DNA from 2 places in the Arthrobacter sp. D5-1 genome. Region 1 is predicted to be linked to the other one. Evidence: riboswitches for the same ligand, from Rfam matches in the RefSeq annotation. Region 1 holds a riboswitch; the other holds the start of a gene.
What was found. A riboswitch is a leader RNA that binds a small molecule or an ion and turns the genes downstream of it on or off. The one in region 1 is predicted to bind glycine.
Positions count from the first base shown of each region.

Region 2: it holds a riboswitch for glycine, as region 1 does, so the genes downstream of both, gcvP (aminomethyl-transferring glycine dehydrogenase) here and gcvP (aminomethyl-transferring glycine dehydrogenase) in region 1, are expected to answer to the same signal.

Region 1 covers NZ_CP014571.1:1,166,777-1,174,538, reverse strand. The annotation lists gene AYX22_RS05525 (L-serine ammonia-lyase) at 1-291, opposite strand, end outside; gene gcvH (glycine cleavage system protein GcvH) at 761-1,147, opposite strand; gene gcvT (glycine cleavage system aminomethyltransferase GcvT) at 1,409-2,542, opposite strand; gene gcvP (aminomethyl-transferring glycine dehydrogenase) at 2,554-5,400, opposite strand; glycine riboswitch at 5,582-5,679, opposite strand; gene AYX22_RS05505 (TetR/AcrR family transcriptional regulator) at 5,772-6,311, opposite strand; gene AYX22_RS05500 (MFS transporter) at 6,384-7,762, shown strand, end outside.
Region 2 covers NZ_CP014571.1:4,597,949-4,605,710, forward strand. The annotation lists gene gcvH (glycine cleavage system protein GcvH) at 1-167, opposite strand, end outside; gene gcvT (glycine cleavage system aminomethyltransferase GcvT) at 221-1,369, opposite strand; gene gcvP (aminomethyl-transferring glycine dehydrogenase) at 1,381-4,233, opposite strand; glycine riboswitch at 4,383-4,481, opposite strand; gene mscL (large conductance mechanosensitive channel protein MscL) at 4,795-5,271, shown strand; gene AYX22_RS21290 (amino acid-binding protein) at 5,428-6,321, shown strand; gene AYX22_RS21295 (hypothetical protein) at 6,334-6,681, opposite strand; gene AYX22_RS21300 (hypothetical protein) at 6,837-7,091, opposite strand; gene AYX22_RS21305 (NAD(P)(+) transhydrogenase (Re/Si-specific) subunit beta) at 7,180-7,762, opposite strand, start outside.

The DNA of each region.
Region 1 (7,762 bases):
CAGCACACCCGTCTCCGCGATAGCGGCCAACCGCGCCTCCACCTCGTCCGGCAGAATGAGCTCAGGGTGGTAACCCTCCAAGCCCAACAGCGTGGCAGTCATGGTCCCGTGGCCACGACCCGTCGCAGCCAACGAGCCGTACAGATCAACGCGCAACGAGGCCACCGAGCCCAGGACACCAGCGTCCTTCAGCTCACCGGCGAACACAGCAGCAGCGCGCATCGGCCCCACAGTATGCGAACTCGACGGGCCAATACCCACGGAAAAAAGATCGAAAACACCAACAGCCATGGTCGGGATTCCTTAATACAGTTTGAAACGGTCCGGCAGATGGTCCTGCCGGATGGTCTCTCCCGCTTGTGGCAGAAGGCGACCGAAGCACGACGCCGGACGGCCCCCAGAGGCGGCAACCCGGCGTCGCAAGTTCTATTCAGTTCTACAATCCCACGCTACGCCACTGCGATTGAGTGGTGACCTGTCTGAGTGCGGCCCATTGGGCCGCCGTCCTCCGCGGACTCGTTCGCTGGAGCGCCCGAAACGGGGCCTTGCTGCCGAACATGCCGTGCCCACGGCACATCCCGCAGCCAACCCCCGAATCGGACTGACCACACCTCACGGTCGTCCTGTAACTGGCCTCTTGGGACCGGCGTCCGGCAGCGGCCGTCTAAGGAAGCTTCGCGTCCGCCCAGCGGGCGCCCAAGCGACCGAGGTCGCAGAGGACGTCGGCCCAATCGGGCCATGTCCGCTCGGTCGGAGGAACTTAGGAGAGGTCTCCGCCATTCTTGGAGGCGTATTCCTCGGCCGAGAGCAGCGGGCCCTCGGACTCAGCAGCGACCTTGAAGAGCCAGCCGGCGCCGTAGGGGTCGTTGTTGATTAGTGCGGGGTCGCCGACAACTGCGTCGTTGATCTCCGTGACCTCGCCGGTAACGGGCGAGTACAGGTCCGAGACGGACTTGGTGGACTCAACTTCGCCACAGGTCTCGCCAGCGGTCACCGTGGAGCCAACCTCGGGGAGGTCAACATACACAATGTCACCCAGTGCGTCGGTGGCAACCTCGGAGATACCAACGGACACCGAGTTCCCTTCGCCGCGGGAGACCCACTCGTGCTCGTCGGAGTACTGAAGTTCGGGCGCTACTTTGGGCATTCTTTTTCCTTAAGGTTGAGTGGTCTAAATCTAATTGTGTCGCGGCGGGGGCCGTCTGGGCGGTTGGCATGGGGGTGTGGCAAAGGATCACCTTCGGCAGCTCGCCACTCCCCCAGCACCTTAGCGGTTCACGAAGCGCCGGAAGACTCTCCCCTTTGGAACCGACATCCGGAAGCGGGCGTCCAAGGGAGCTTCGCGTCCGCTCAGCGGACGCCTAAGCGACCGAGCCCGCGGAGGATGTCGGTCCCAAAGTCTTCAGGCTTACTTTTGGCGCTTGTAGAACGGCAGTGCGACGACTTCGAACGGCTCGCTCTTACCGCGCAGGTCAATGTCCAGGGCGGTACCAAGCTCCGAATGCTCGACGTCGACATAGGCCAACGCTACCGGGTAACCGAGCGTCGGGCTCGGCTGGCCGGACGTGACTTCGCCAACCACTGCGCCGTCCTTGAGGACCGGGTAGTGTCCGCGTCCGGCGCGACGCCCCAGGCCCTTGAGGCCAACGAGCTTGCGCCCGCTGGTGGAGCCGGCACCGTCGGCCTTCAACGCCGCGAGTGCGTCCTTGCCAACGAAGTCGCCTTCCTTGGACAGAGCCACCACGGGCCCGAGCCCTGCTGCGAAGGGGTTGCCTTCGCGGGAGAGCTCGTTGCCGTAGAGGGGCATGCCGGCTTCGAGGCGGAGGGAATCGCGGGAAGCGAGGCCTGCCGGGATGAGTTCGCCTTCTTCAGCGGCGTCGGCGATGGCCTGCCAGAGGGCGGCTGCGGAGTCGTTGGCAAGGAAGATCTCAAAACCGTCTTCGCCGGTGTAGCCGGTGCGGGCCAGCAGGAGTTCCTGAGTGCCGCCGTCGACCGTGAACGGGACATCAACCGCCGCGTAGTACTTCAGTTCAGTGACCAGTGCGTGCTGTTCAGCCGGCACAAGGCGGAGGAGGATCGCTTCGGCCAGCGGCCCCTGAACAGCAATCAACGAGGTCTCAGCGGAAGCGTCTTCAACAACGACGTCGAACCCGGCGGCGCGTTCCAGCAGTGCTGAAGCAACAACCGCAGCATTGCCGGCGTTCGGAACCACCAGGAACTTCTGGTCACCCCGCCGGTACGTGATGAGGTCATCGATGATGCCGCCGTCTTCCTGGCAGATCAGCGAGTATTTGGCCTTGCCCACAGCCATGGCGGAGATCTTCCCCACCAGCGCGTAGTCAAGGAACGCTGCGGCCTCTGGACCGGTGACCCAGACTTCACCCATGTGGGAGAGGTCGAACAAGCCCGCGGACTTGCGGACGGCGTGGTGCTCGGCCAACTCGGACGAGTACTTCAGCGGCATCTGCCAGCCACCGAAGTCGGTGAAGGACGCGCCGAGCTTCTTGTGCTCTTCGTAGAGAGCGGTGTAGTTCTCAGACATGGAGTCAGTCCTTAGTTCTCAAAATCTTCGATCGGCGGGCACGAGCAGACCAGGTTGCGGTCACCGGCTGCGCCGTCGATGCGGCCGACGGGCGGGAAGTACTTGTCCTGCTTGAGGTGGTGGACCGGGAAGGCGGCCTGCTCGCGCGGGTACGCCCGGTCCCAATCAGAACTTACGACGGCGGCAGCCGTGTGGGGTGCCTTGCGCAGCGGCGAGTTCTCTACCGTGAATTCGCCGTGGGCAACCTGGTCGATTTCCTTGCGGATGGTGATCATGGCTTCGATGAAGCGGTCGATCTCCACAAGGTCCTCGGACTCCGTCGGCTCCACCATCAACGTGCCGGCAACCGGGAACGCCAGGGTAGGGGCGTGGAAGCCGAAGTCGATCAGGCGCTTGGCCACGTCCTCAGCGGTGACGCCGGTCTTGGCCGTCAGTTCACGAAGGTCCAGGATGCACTCGTGGGCCACGAGTCCGCCTTCGCCGGTGTAAAGCACCGGGAAGTGGTCGTTGAGACGGGATGCGATGTAGTTTGCAGCGAGCAGGGCCGACTTGGTTGCTTCCGTCAGTCCCTGGCCACCCATGAGCTTCACGTAGGCCCAGGAAATCGGCAGGACACCGGCGGAACCGAAGCGGGATGCGGAGATCGGGACGTCGTTGCCCTCGGTCCAGGAGGCTGCATCGCCTGGCATGAACGGTGCGAGGTGTGCCTTGGCAGCAACCGGGCCCACGCCCGGTCCGCCGCCGCCGTGCGGGATGCAGAACGTCTTGTGCAGGTTCAGGTGGGACACGTCGCCGCCGAACTTGCCCGGCTGTGCAAGGCCAACGAGTGCGTTGAGGTTTGCGCCATCAATGTAGACCTGGCCGCCGGCCTCGTGGATGGCGTCGCAGACCTCGCGGACGTCGGCGTCGTACACGCCGTGCGTGGAGGGGTAGGTGATCATGATGGCCGAGAGGGCATCCCGGTGCGCTTCGATCTTGTTCTTGAGGTCAACGTGGTCGATGGTGCCGTCAGGCGCCGTAGCAACAACTACCACCTTCATGCCGGCCAGCACTGCCGAGGCAGCGTTGGTGCCGTGGGCAGAAGCGGGGATGAGGCAAACATTGCGCTGCTCGTCGCCGCGGGACAAGTGGTAGCCGCGGATCGCCAGCAGACCTGCCAGTTCACCCTGGGAACCGGCGTTCGGCTGAATGGAGACCTGGTCATATCCGGTGATCTCGGTCAGCTGCGCCTCGAGGTCGGTGATGAGTTCACGCCAGCCCTCGGTCTGGGAATCCGGAGCGAACGGGTGGATGGAGGCAAACTCCGGCCAGGAAATGGCTTCCATTTCAGCGGTGGCGTTGAGCTTCATGGTGCAGGAACCCAGCGGGATCATGGTGCGGTCCAGCGCGAGGTCGCGGTCCGAGAGCTTGCGGATATAGCGCAACAGCTGCGTCTCGGAACGATGCGTATTGAATACCGGGTGCTGCATGAAGTCGCTGGTGCGCTCCACGGAAGCCTCAAGAGCGAAGCCTTCAGCGGCTTCGGAAACCGAAGCTCCGAAGACATCAAGGAGACCGCCGACAATCTCGGACGTAGTGGTTTCATCAACAGAGATGCCAACCGTGTCAGCGTCGACGCCGCGCAGGTTGATGCCCTTGGCCTCGGCGGCGGCGACGATCTCGCCTGCCTTGCCGGGAACGCGGACGGTGATGGTGTCGAAGAAGGATCCGTGCAGGACCTCGACGCCGGCAGCCTTCAGTGACGCTGCCAGGGTGCGGGCGTGGCCGTGCGCGGTTTCAGCGATCGCCTTGAGGCCCTCGGGGCCGTGGTAAACGGCGTACATCGAGGCCACGATGGCCAGCAGCGCCTGCGCGGTACAGATGTTGGACGTGGCCTTCTCGCGGCGGATGTGCTGCTCGCGGGTCTGCAGCGCCAAGCGGTAGGCGGGGACACCGGCGTCGTCCTTGGAAACGCCCACCAGACGGCCCGGCATGGAACGCTCCAGGCCCTTTTGGACCGCCATGTAGGCGGCGTGCGGGCCGCCGAAGAACAGCGGAACACCCAGGCGCTGCGCGGATCCAACGGCGATGTCCGCGCCCTGCTCGCCCGGAGGGGTGATGAGAGTGAGGGACAGGAGGTCGGCAGCGACCGTCACCAGCGCGCCACGCTCCTTGGCCTCGGCGATCACAGCTGAGTGATCGAAGACGCGGCCGGAAACACCGGGCTGCTGGAGGACGACGCCGTTGATGTCACCTTCCGGGAGACCGCGCGAGAGGTCAGCAACCTCGACCTCAAAGCCGAGAGCCTCAGCGCGGCCCTTCACAATGGCGATGGTCTGCGGGAGGCAGTCTGCGTCGAGGACGGTCTTGCCATCCCGTGCACCTGCGTTCTTATTGGCCCTGCGCATCATCAGGACGGCCTCGGCCACGGCCGTGGCTTCGTCCAGCAGGGAGGCGTTGGCGATCGGGAGGCCAACCAGATCCTGGACCATGGTCTGGAAGTTCAGGAGAGCCTCGAGACGGCCTTGGGAGATTTCCGGCTGGTAGGGGGTATAGGCGGTGTACCAGGCCGGGGACTCAAGGATGTTACGGCGGATCACCGGCGGCGTCACGGTATCGAAGTAGCCCTGACCGATCATCTGGACAGCGGTCTTGTTCTTGGACGCAAGCTTGCGGAGCTCGGCCAGAACCTCAACTTCGCTCAAAGCGTTCTGCAGGGTGAGGGCGACGTCCTGGCGGATGTCGTTCGGGACGGCGGTGTCCACCAGCGAATCAACGGTGTCATAGCCGACGGACTTGAGCATGGTCTCAATGTCGGCTTGGCGGCGGGCGCCAATATGCCGATCAACGAAGGTGGTGGAGGCAGAACTAACCGTCACGAAGGAACTCCATTACTTGGGCGGCGTTTGGGTACGCCACAGCGGCTGGGTTCCTCCCCGCTCTGTATTGGACCTGAGAGTTTCCGCGCGTTGCGTGAACAACCATCGCTTGCACCGTCGGTGAGCACAGCACTCTTTCACCCTTGAGGTGGGCAGAATGCCTGCTGCTTTCCAGAGTTGCCTCGCCGCGGCGGTGCGTGGGCCTGAGAGATTCCTGGGGAGGGTTTGCTCCTACGGCGCCTGCATCACATGCTTGCAGGACTCTCCCGCCGCAGATCAAAGGCATTTTCAGTTATGTATGACCCCGATCAGGGCAGGCCACAGGGGTTAATTGTCCTACGTCACGGTCGCCGCCGCAAATGGACTGCCCGTTACTTCCTCAGCCGCTCAAGGACTCCCAGCAGGATTTCGACGTCGGCCTCCCGCCCGACATTGCCGCCCTCTTGCCCGCCCTCGAACATCGCGTTGAAATAGAGCCCGTCACCCATGTAACTGACTGCCTTGGCAACCTCTGGGCCGACGTCCTCGGCGAGCACGTCCAGCCACCGCTGTTGAATGGCGGCGAATCTGCGACGCGTTTCCTCGTGGGCCACTTCAGCCAATCTGGTGACGGCAACAAAAGCCCGGTCCATCGGCGTGTCCGCCCAGAGCGAGGAGCGAATGAAGTAGGCGGCGGAACCATCGGGCGACGCCTTCATCAGCTCCGTGTCCTCGTCGGCCAAGAGATCCAGCCGTTCAAGCAGGGCCGTGATCAGTGCTTCCTTATTGGGGAAGTGGTAGAGCAGCCCACCTTTGGACACCCCTGCGCGCTTGGCAACGGCGTCGAGCGTGGCAGCTCGCTCCCCCACCTCGATGAGGAGGGCTTCGAAAGCATCCAGGACGGCGTCCCGGGCAACTGGTTTTCGTGGCATGTGTCCATCATTCCCTAAAGGCTCGCCGGGTTGTATTTGAAACTGTACCGTCTGGACGGTATAGTAAATAACATGTACTCGCCGTCCTCAACCCAAGCACCCCGTTCCGCTCGTCCCGATATGGGCCAGGCAGCACCGTGGCGCGATTGGACGGCACTGGCACTCCTGATGTTCCCGGTGCTGCTGGTGGCCGTCGACAACACCGCGCTCACCTTCGCCCTGCCCGAGATCGCCCGATCCCTGGACGTGGGCGGCGTTCAGCTGCTGTGGATTGTTGACGCCTATCCCCTGGTCCTCGCCGCACTGCTCGTCTCCATGGGCAACCTCGGTGACAGAATCGGACGACGGCGGCTGCTGCTGATCGGCAGCACCGGCTTCGCGGCGGTTTCGGCTGCTACGGCATTCGCGCCTTCCGCTGAATGGCTCATTGCCGGACGCGCGGGCCTTGGTGTCTTCGGCGCCATGCTGATGCCCTCAACGCTGTCCCTGATCCGGAACATCTTCACCGATCCCAACCGCCGGCGGCTCGCGATCGCTGTGTGGGCTGCCGGCTTCTCCGGTGGTGCGGCGCTCGGCCCGATCTTCGGCGGCTGGCTGGTGGAGCACTTCTGGTGGGGTGCCGTCTTCCTGGTGGCAGCGTTCCTGCTCCTGCCGCTTCTGGCCTTCGGCCGGGTCCTGATTCCCGAGTCCAAGGACGCCAATCCTGGCCGCGTGGACGTGAACAGCATTGTCCTGTCCGTGGTCACCATGGCCCCGTTCGTCTACGGCATCAAGGAATTCGCAGTTCACGGCTTCGGAGCGTCGGCTGCAGCTTTCATGGGCTTCGGCCTGGTGATGGGCATCCTGTTCGTTCGCCGCCAGCAGCGGATCGAAAACCCCATGCTGGACGTCGCTTTGTTCAAGAACAAGGTGTTCAGCACGGCAATCGTGGCAAACGTGCTGTCCTTGTTCTCCATGACGGGCTTCATCTACTTCTTCGCCCAGCACCTGCAGCTGGTTGAGGGACAGTCCCCCATGGAGGCAGGCATCGCCATGATTCCTGCCCTCCTGGCAACAGTCATCGCAGGCCTGCTGGTGGTGCCGCTGGTCAAGCGTGTCCGGCCCGGCTTCGTTGTCGCTGCTGGTCTGACGCTCAGCGCCATCGGTTACTTGATTGTGGTGGTGGGCGACCACGGCAGCGGCCCGATATTCCTGCTGTCAGCCCTGACCGTTCTCGCCGTGGGCGTGGGTGCTGCGGAGACCATCTCCAACGACCTCATCCTGGCCTCAGTACCTGCCGACAAGTCCGGCGCCGCCTCAGCCATTTCCGAGACCGGCTACGAGTTGGGTTCGCTCTTGGGGACGGCCGTGCTCGGCTCGATCCTCACGGCTTCCTACCAGCACAACCTCATCATTCCGGACGGCGTCTCCTCACAAGCCGCCGGGAAGTCAGGGGAAACCCTCGCCGGTGC
Region 2 (7,762 bases), 1.3 Mb from region 1:
TCCCCTGCGGTCACTGTGGAACCAACCTCCGGGAGGTCCACGTACACAATGTCGCCCAGGGCGTCAGCGGCCACCGCGGAAATCCCGATCCCCACGGGCCCTTCACCGTCAGCGGCAACCCACTCGTGCTCAGCCGAGTACTTCAATTCAGCAACTACCTTGCTCATAAGATTCCTTCTCTCACTAACTGAAAACTTTTCAAGATCACCCGCTGTAGGGGCTACTTCCGACGTTTGTAGAACGGGAGCGCGACTACTTCGAAGGGCTCAGCCTTCCCGCGCAGGTCCACCTCGACCGTCGTGCCCGGCTCTGAATGCTCGACGTCGACATACGCCATCGCTACTGGGTAACCGAGCGTGGGGCTCGGTTGGCCGGAGGTGACTTCGCCGATGAGCGAGCCGTCTTTGAGGACCGAGTAGTGTCCGCGGGCGGCGCGGCGGCCGGTACCTTTGAGACCGACCAGCTTCTGGCCGATGGTGGATCCGACCCCGGCTGCCTTGATCGACGTCAGTGCTTCCCGACCAACGAAGTCGCTTTCCTTGGCTAAGGAAACGACCGGGCCGAGGCCTGCGGCGTAGGCATTGACGTGGATGGAGAGCTCGTTGCCGTAGAGCGGCATTCCGGCCTCCAAACGCAGTGAGTCGCGGGCTGCGAGGCCTGCCGGGATGAGGCCGTGGCCTTCGCCGGCTTCGAGCAATGCTTCCCAGAGGCCCGGGGCGTCGAGGTTCGGGACGTAGATTTCGAAGCCGTCTTCGCCGGTGTAGCCGGTGCGGGCCAGCAGCAGGTACTGGGTGCCGCCGTCGAACGTCAGCCCAACCTCAACCGCAGCGTAGTACTTCAGATCGGTGACCAGCGCGTGCTGATCGGTGGGAACCAGGGTCAGCAGGATGGCTTCGGCGTTCGGGCCCTGCACCGCGATCAGTGACGTCTCGGCAGAAACGTCCTCTACGACGACGTCGAAACCGGCCGCGCGCTTCAGCAGCGCCGCGGCGACCACTTTGGCGTTGCCCGCATTGGGGACCACCAGGTACTTGTCCACGCCGTCCTCAGGAGAGGGTCGGCGGTAGGTAATGAGGTCGTCGATGATGCCGCCGTCGGTGTTGCAGATCAGCGAGTACTTCGCTTTGCCCACGGCGATCGCGGACAGCTTGCCTACCAGCGCGTAATCCAGGAAGGCCGCAGCGTCCTGGCCGGACACCCAGACTTCACCCATGTGGGAGAGGTCGAACAAGCCCGCGGACTTGCGGACTGCGTGGTGTTCGGCGAGTTCGGACTCGTACTTCAGGGGCATCTGCCAGCCGCCGAAGTCCGTGAAGGATGCACCGGCCTTTTTGTGCTGCTCGTAGAGAGCGGTGTAGTTCTCAGACATGTCAGGAGTCCTTAGTTTTCGAAGTCTTCGAGCGGAGGGCAGGAGCACACAAGATTCCGGTCACCGGCGGCGCCGTCGATCCTGCCTACCGGCGGGAAGTACTTGTCCTGCTTCAGGTGGTGGACCGGGAAGGCGGCCTGCTCGCGCGGGTAATCCCGGTCCCAGCCGGAATTCACGACGGCGGCAGCCGTGTGCGGCGCGTTGCGCAGCGGCGAGTTCTCAACGGTGAAATCACCGCTGGCCACCTGCTCAATCTCGGCGCGGATGGTGATCATCGCTTCGATGAAGCGGTCAATCTCCACGAGGTCCTCGGACTCCGTCGGCTCCACCATCAACGTGCCGGCAACCGGGAACGCCAGGGTGGGGGCGTGGAAGCCGAAGTCGATCAGCCGCTTGGCCACGTCTTCGGCCGTGACACCCGTGCGGGAGGTCAGTTCGCGGAGGTCAAGGATGCACTCGTGCGCCACGAGCCCGCCCTCACCCGTGTAAAGGATGGGGAAGTCCTCATCCAGGCGGGAAGCAACATAGTTGGCTGCAAGCAGGGCCGACTTGGTAGCTTCCGTCAGCCCCTGCCCACCCATGAGCTTCACATACGCCCAGGAAATCGGCAGTACACCGGCAGAGCCGTAACGTGAGGCGGAAATCGCGACACCATGACCAGGCTCGTGCGCAGCCTTGTTCGCGTCGCCCGGCATGAACGGAGCCAAGTGGGCTTTCGCAGCAACAGGGCCAACACCCGGTCCGCCACCGCCGTGCGGGATGCAGAAGGTCTTGTGCAGGTTCAGGTGGGACACGTCGCCGCCGAATTTGCCCGGCTGTGCCAAGCCAACCAGCGCGTTCAGGTTGGCACCGTCAACGTAGACCTGGCCGCCGGCTGCGTGGATCGCGTCGCACACCTCCCGCACGTCGGCGTCGTACACACCGTGCGTGGACGGGTAGGTGATCATGATGCAGGACAGGACGTCCTTGTTGGCTTCAATCTTGGCGGTCAGGTCCGCGTGATCGATGGTGCCGTCAGCAGCCGTGGCCACCACGACTACCTTCATGCCCGCCAGTACAGCAGACGCTGCATTGGTGCCATGGGCCGACGCCGGGATCAGGCAGACAGTGCGCTGTTCGTCACCGCGGGACAAGTGGTAGCCGCGGATCGCCAGCAGACCTGCGAGCTCACCCTGGGAACCGGCGTTCGGCTGGATGGAGACCTGGTCGTAGCCCGTGATCTCCGTGAGGTCAGCTTCCAGGTCCTCAATCAGTTCCCGCCAACCAGCAGTCTGGTGGTCCGGAGCGAACGGGTGGATGGAGGCGAACTCCGGCCAGGAAATCGCCTCCATCTCAGCGGTGGCGTTTAGCTTCATGGTGCACGAGCCCAGCGGGATCATGGTGCGGTCCAGAGCAAGGTCCCGGTCGGACAGCTTGCGGATATAGCGCAACAGCTGCGTCTCGGAACGGTGCGTGTTGAACACCGGATGCTGCAGGAAGTCGGACGTTCGGACCACGTCAGAGGGCAGCTCAAACCCGGCCGCGTCCCCTACGGGTCCGGCGCCAAAGGCGACGGCTACCGCGGAGAGGACGTCCGGCGTCGTGGTTTCATCAACGGAGACACCAACGGTGTCGGCGTCGATGAACCGCAGGTTGATGCCGCGGGCTTCCGCGGCGGCGATGACCTTGTCGGCCTTGCCCGGGACCCGGACGGTGATGGTGTCGAAGAAGGCCTCGGAGACGAGTTCGCGGCCGGCCTTCTGCAGGGCGGTGGCAAGCGTACGTGCGTGGCCGTGGACGGTCTCGGCGATCGCCTTCAGGCCCTCGGGGCCATGGTAGACGGCGTACATCGAGGCGACAATGGCGAGCAATGCCTGGGCCGTGCAGATGTTGGACGTGGCCTTTTCGCGGCGGATGTGCTGCTCGCGGGTCTGGAGGGCCAAGCGGTACGCGGGGACGCCGGCGTTGTCCTTGGAAACACCAACGATGCGGCCGGGAAGTGTACGTTCCATGCCTTCGCGAACGGCCATGTAGGCAGCGTGCGGGCCGCCGAAGAACAGCGGGACACCGAAGCGCTGCGCAGTTCCGACGGCGATATCGGCACCCTGCTCGCCCGGGGGCGTGATGAGGGTAAGCGCCAGCAAATCAGCGGCCACGGTGACCAGGGCACCGCGTTCCTTGGCGTCGGCGATGACGCCGGAGTGGTTGAAGATGCGGCCGGAAACGCCGGGCTGCTGCAGGACGATGCCGTTGATGTCGCCATCGGGAAGACCGGCAGACAGGTCAGCAATCTCCACCTCGAAGCCCAGGGCCTCAGCACGGCCCTTGACGATCGCGATGGTCTGCGGGAGGAGGTCGGCGTCCAGGACGGTCTTGCCGTCCTTGGCCGTCTTGGACTTGTTGGCCCGACGCATCAGCAATACGGCCTCGGCAACGGCGGTGGCTTCATCCAGCAGCGAGGCGTTGGCTACGGGAAGTCCGGTGAGGTCCTGCACCATGGTCTGGAAGTTGAGCAGCGCTTCAAGGCGGCCCTGCGAAATTTCCGGCTGGTACGGCGTGTAGGCCGTGTACCAAGCGGGAGCTTCCAGAATGTTGCGGCGGATCACCGGGGGCGTCACGGTGTCGTAGTAGCCCTGGCCGATCATCTGGACAGCGGTTTTGTTCTTGGAAGCCAGTTTGCGCAACTCGGCGAGGACCTGGACTTCAGTGAGGGCGTCCTGCAACTTCAGGGCGGTGTCCTGCCGGATGGAATCGGGGACCGCGACGTCTACCAGGCCGTCGACAGAGTCGTAGCCGATGGCCTTGAGCATGGTGTCAACGTCGGCTTGGCGGCGGGCGCCGATGTGCCGGTCCGCGAAGGCGGTGGGGGTTGATTGAACAGTCAAGAGGAACTCCATGATTCAGGCGCCCAATGAGCGCCACGATGATGTGGGGTTCCTCCCCGCTCTGTATTGGACCTGAGAGATTCCGCAGGAATGGTTGCCTGCTTGCACCGTCGGTGAGCCCGGTTGCCCGGACTGCTTTCCAGAGTTGCCTAACCGCGGCGGTACATGGGCCTGAGAGATTCCTGGGGAGGATTTGCTCCTACGGCGCCTGACTGGATGTACCGGCAGGACTCTCCCGCCGCAGATCAAAAGCGTTGCGCCACCATGAGTGACACGCTTCACACCATAGCGGGTTGTTTTGAAAAAGTGCAAGCAAGGTGTGGTTACTGATGCATCGAGTTCGACCCCCGCGGAATGTTCCTCAACGACCACACCAGGTCCCTGCTCGCCTGACAGGGAGTCATGGGTGTGCCGGGATGTGGGAGAAAGCAACGCTCTCTCACATCCCGAGCCCTTCCCACCAACGCTCTCTCACATCCCCGCTTACACCGGCTGGAAACCCCGGAGTGGTATTTTGATCTCTGCTGGAGGCAGACACTGCACCTATTCGGAGGATCATCCATGTTCAAGGGTTTCAAGGACTTCATACTTCGCGGCAACGTGATCGAGTTGGCCATTGCCGTAGTCATCGGCAGTGCGTTCACAGCCCTCGTTGCGGCCTTCACCACCAACATTATTAACCCCGTGATCGCCGCCGCAGGCGGAGTGAACGCTGATGGTCTCGGCTTCAGGATCTGGCAGGACAACCCCGCCACCTTCATCAACATCGGTGCCGTGCTGACGGCTCTCGTGACCTTTGTGATCACCGCTGCCGTGGTCTACTTCATCTTTGTGGCACCCATGAACAAGATCAATTCCCTGGTCAAGGACCGCCTCTCCACCGAGGAGCCCGAGGAAGAGCCGCTTCCGGCAGATACTGCCCTTCTGGCCGAAATCCGCGACCTCCTGAAGGACGCTGCTGCCGCCCGCAGCACTGCCCGGACCTCTGGCCTTGGGTCGGACCTGGACTCCGAACTCGATTCCGACCGAACCCGCTAGGATCGCCGGCTCCCTGCGGGCATCAGTTCCCAGTTGCTTCACCGAACCCGGTGTTCTCTCCGCGAGGGCGCCGGGTTCTTGCACGTTCACCGGCCCGTCCACAGAACGTGACGCGCTGGCAACCGGCGCGAAACGGGGGGAGGGCAGCATGGGAACATGAAGCCCAACCCGAGCACTTCCGTCACCGCGGATCTTCTGTGTGATGTCTGCGGACAATTGCCTGAACCTCACAAGGCCCGGCTCACCCTCGCCAACATCGCGGTGATGCTTCCTATCGAACTGTTGGTTCATGCGGCCGTGGTGGGAACCACCCTCCCCTACGTGGCCAAGGTGCTGCTGCTTGCAGTGACCGCCACCGTTTTGGTGATCTGGGTGGCCGAACCTTCAGCTGCCAAGGTCCTCCGGGGCTGGCTGCACGCGCCGGCCCTCCGCCAACGGCACAGACTACATCTGGCACCGGCCTTGTGGCGGGCCCGGACAGTGCTGCTGGACCAGCCGGGTTCACTGCAGACGGTCACACAGTCCTTGTCCAAGTTGGGCACGAACATCCTCAGCCTTCACGTCCACCCGGTGATGAGAGCCGGGTCCCTCGCCCCGGGACACATCGGAACTGTCATGGACGAGTTTGTTCTCTCCGCCCCGGGGGACGTCACCGAGCAGGAACTGTTGAAAGCCCTGGCCGACGGCGGCGGGTGTGGGTCCCTTGTTTGGCCCACCACCGCTTTGGCCATGGCAGATGGCCAGACCAAAGCACTGACCCTGGCGACCCGGATTGCCGGAAACCCGAAGGAACTTCCGCACGCAGTGGCCGAGCTGCTTTCCGCCAAAGTCGTCCCGAGCGATCCGGAGCATCCGGCGCCCGAGACGAGCGCCGGCGTCGGGCCTTCACCGGACGTCCTCAAGATCCCCACGGCCTGGAATGGCCCGCTGGTCTTTTCCCGACCCGGCGAACCCTTCACGCCGGCCGAGTCCGCGCGGGCGCATAGGCTGGCTGAGCTCGCGGAGATCCTGGCGCACAGCCCGGCGGCCCCGGAGAGAGCGCGCTGCTGAACCCCACAGCGTTCAGTCCTGGTCGATCTTCTCGAGGAGCTTCCCCAGGGCATCCCGGATGTCGTCGTAGTCGTACTGGCCGGCCCTACTCTCGGCGGCGATCACACCACAGCGGTGGATCTTCGTGAAATCACCGATGGGGAACTTGTAGTGGCCCTTTTGGTCATCCGGGTGGTCGTCGTCCACCCCGAGGAACCACTTGGAGTATTCGGCGTGCCCGTGCTTGTCCAGGAAGGCATTTTCGTCCTTGGTGGAGGGCGCGTGCTCACTCCAGTCGTCTCGGGTGTCCTTGACCACCTTGCCGTCCGTGACCAGGCGCTTCGCATGGTCAAAGGCCTTTTTGTTGAGTTTCACTGTCATGGCGCACCTCGCTGGGGTTGGTGGCTTGGGCTGAATCCGGAAGCTCGTGCAGCCCAGCATAGGACGCCGGCGGACGGGTGGAAAGGCCGTTGGGTCGGAGGGCCGGAATGGCAGCCCCGGCGCTCAGGCTCAGCTACCGCGCCCAGCCATAGCGGTCAGTCCACCAGCCGGATCCTGAGACCGGTTCCCCGCTCTTTCTCCACCAACCTCCGCTCTATGGGCCCGCTTTGGGCAAGCCAGAGGACTTTGCCGTCATAGGTGACGGACTCCACGCAGCCTTGGTCCACTACCTCGTTGTACCGCCAGACCTCCACCGTCTGGCCCACGAGGACCCGCCAACTGGTCACGGCCCTGCCTTCGATGTGGCTGAAAGGCGTCCCGGTCGACGATTTTTTGTTGCTGTCCTTCACGTCAATGACTCCTAGCGGTGCTTGACAAACTGTCTGTAAAGACTTGTGCCGCCACGGGCCAGTACATGACGCGGTTCGCGGGTTTTTCCTAGAGTCCCTTCACCGCGCCCAGGACCTTGGTCAGTGAATCCTTGGCATCTCCGAACAACAAGGTGGTTTGGGGTTCGTAGAGGAGTTCGTTTTCGATACCGGCAAATCCCGGACGCATGGAACGTTTGAGGAATACCACCTGCCGGGCGTCGGCAACTTCAAGGATGGGCATTCCGTAGATCGGTGAGCCGGAGGTGGTCTTCGCGGCAGGGTTGACGACGTCGTTGGCGCCCACCACCAAAGCAACATCGGCGGTCTTGAATTCGGAGTTGATATCGCCCATTTCCTTCAACGATTCGTAGGGCACGTTGGCCTCAGCCAGCAGCACGTTCATGTGTCCGGGCATACGTCCTGCCACGGGATGGATGGCGAAATCCACGTCGATTCCGCGGGCTTCCAACGCCAGGGCGAGCTCGGCCGCGGTGTGCTGTCCTTGTGCGACCGCAAGCCCGTATCCCGGCACAATGATGACCCGCTGGGCATAGCCGAGCAGCACTGCAACGTCCTCTGCGCTGGAGGACCGCACTGGCCGCTCGCTCACAGCGGTGGATCCTGCCGTCGAGCCACCTTTGAAGGCGCCG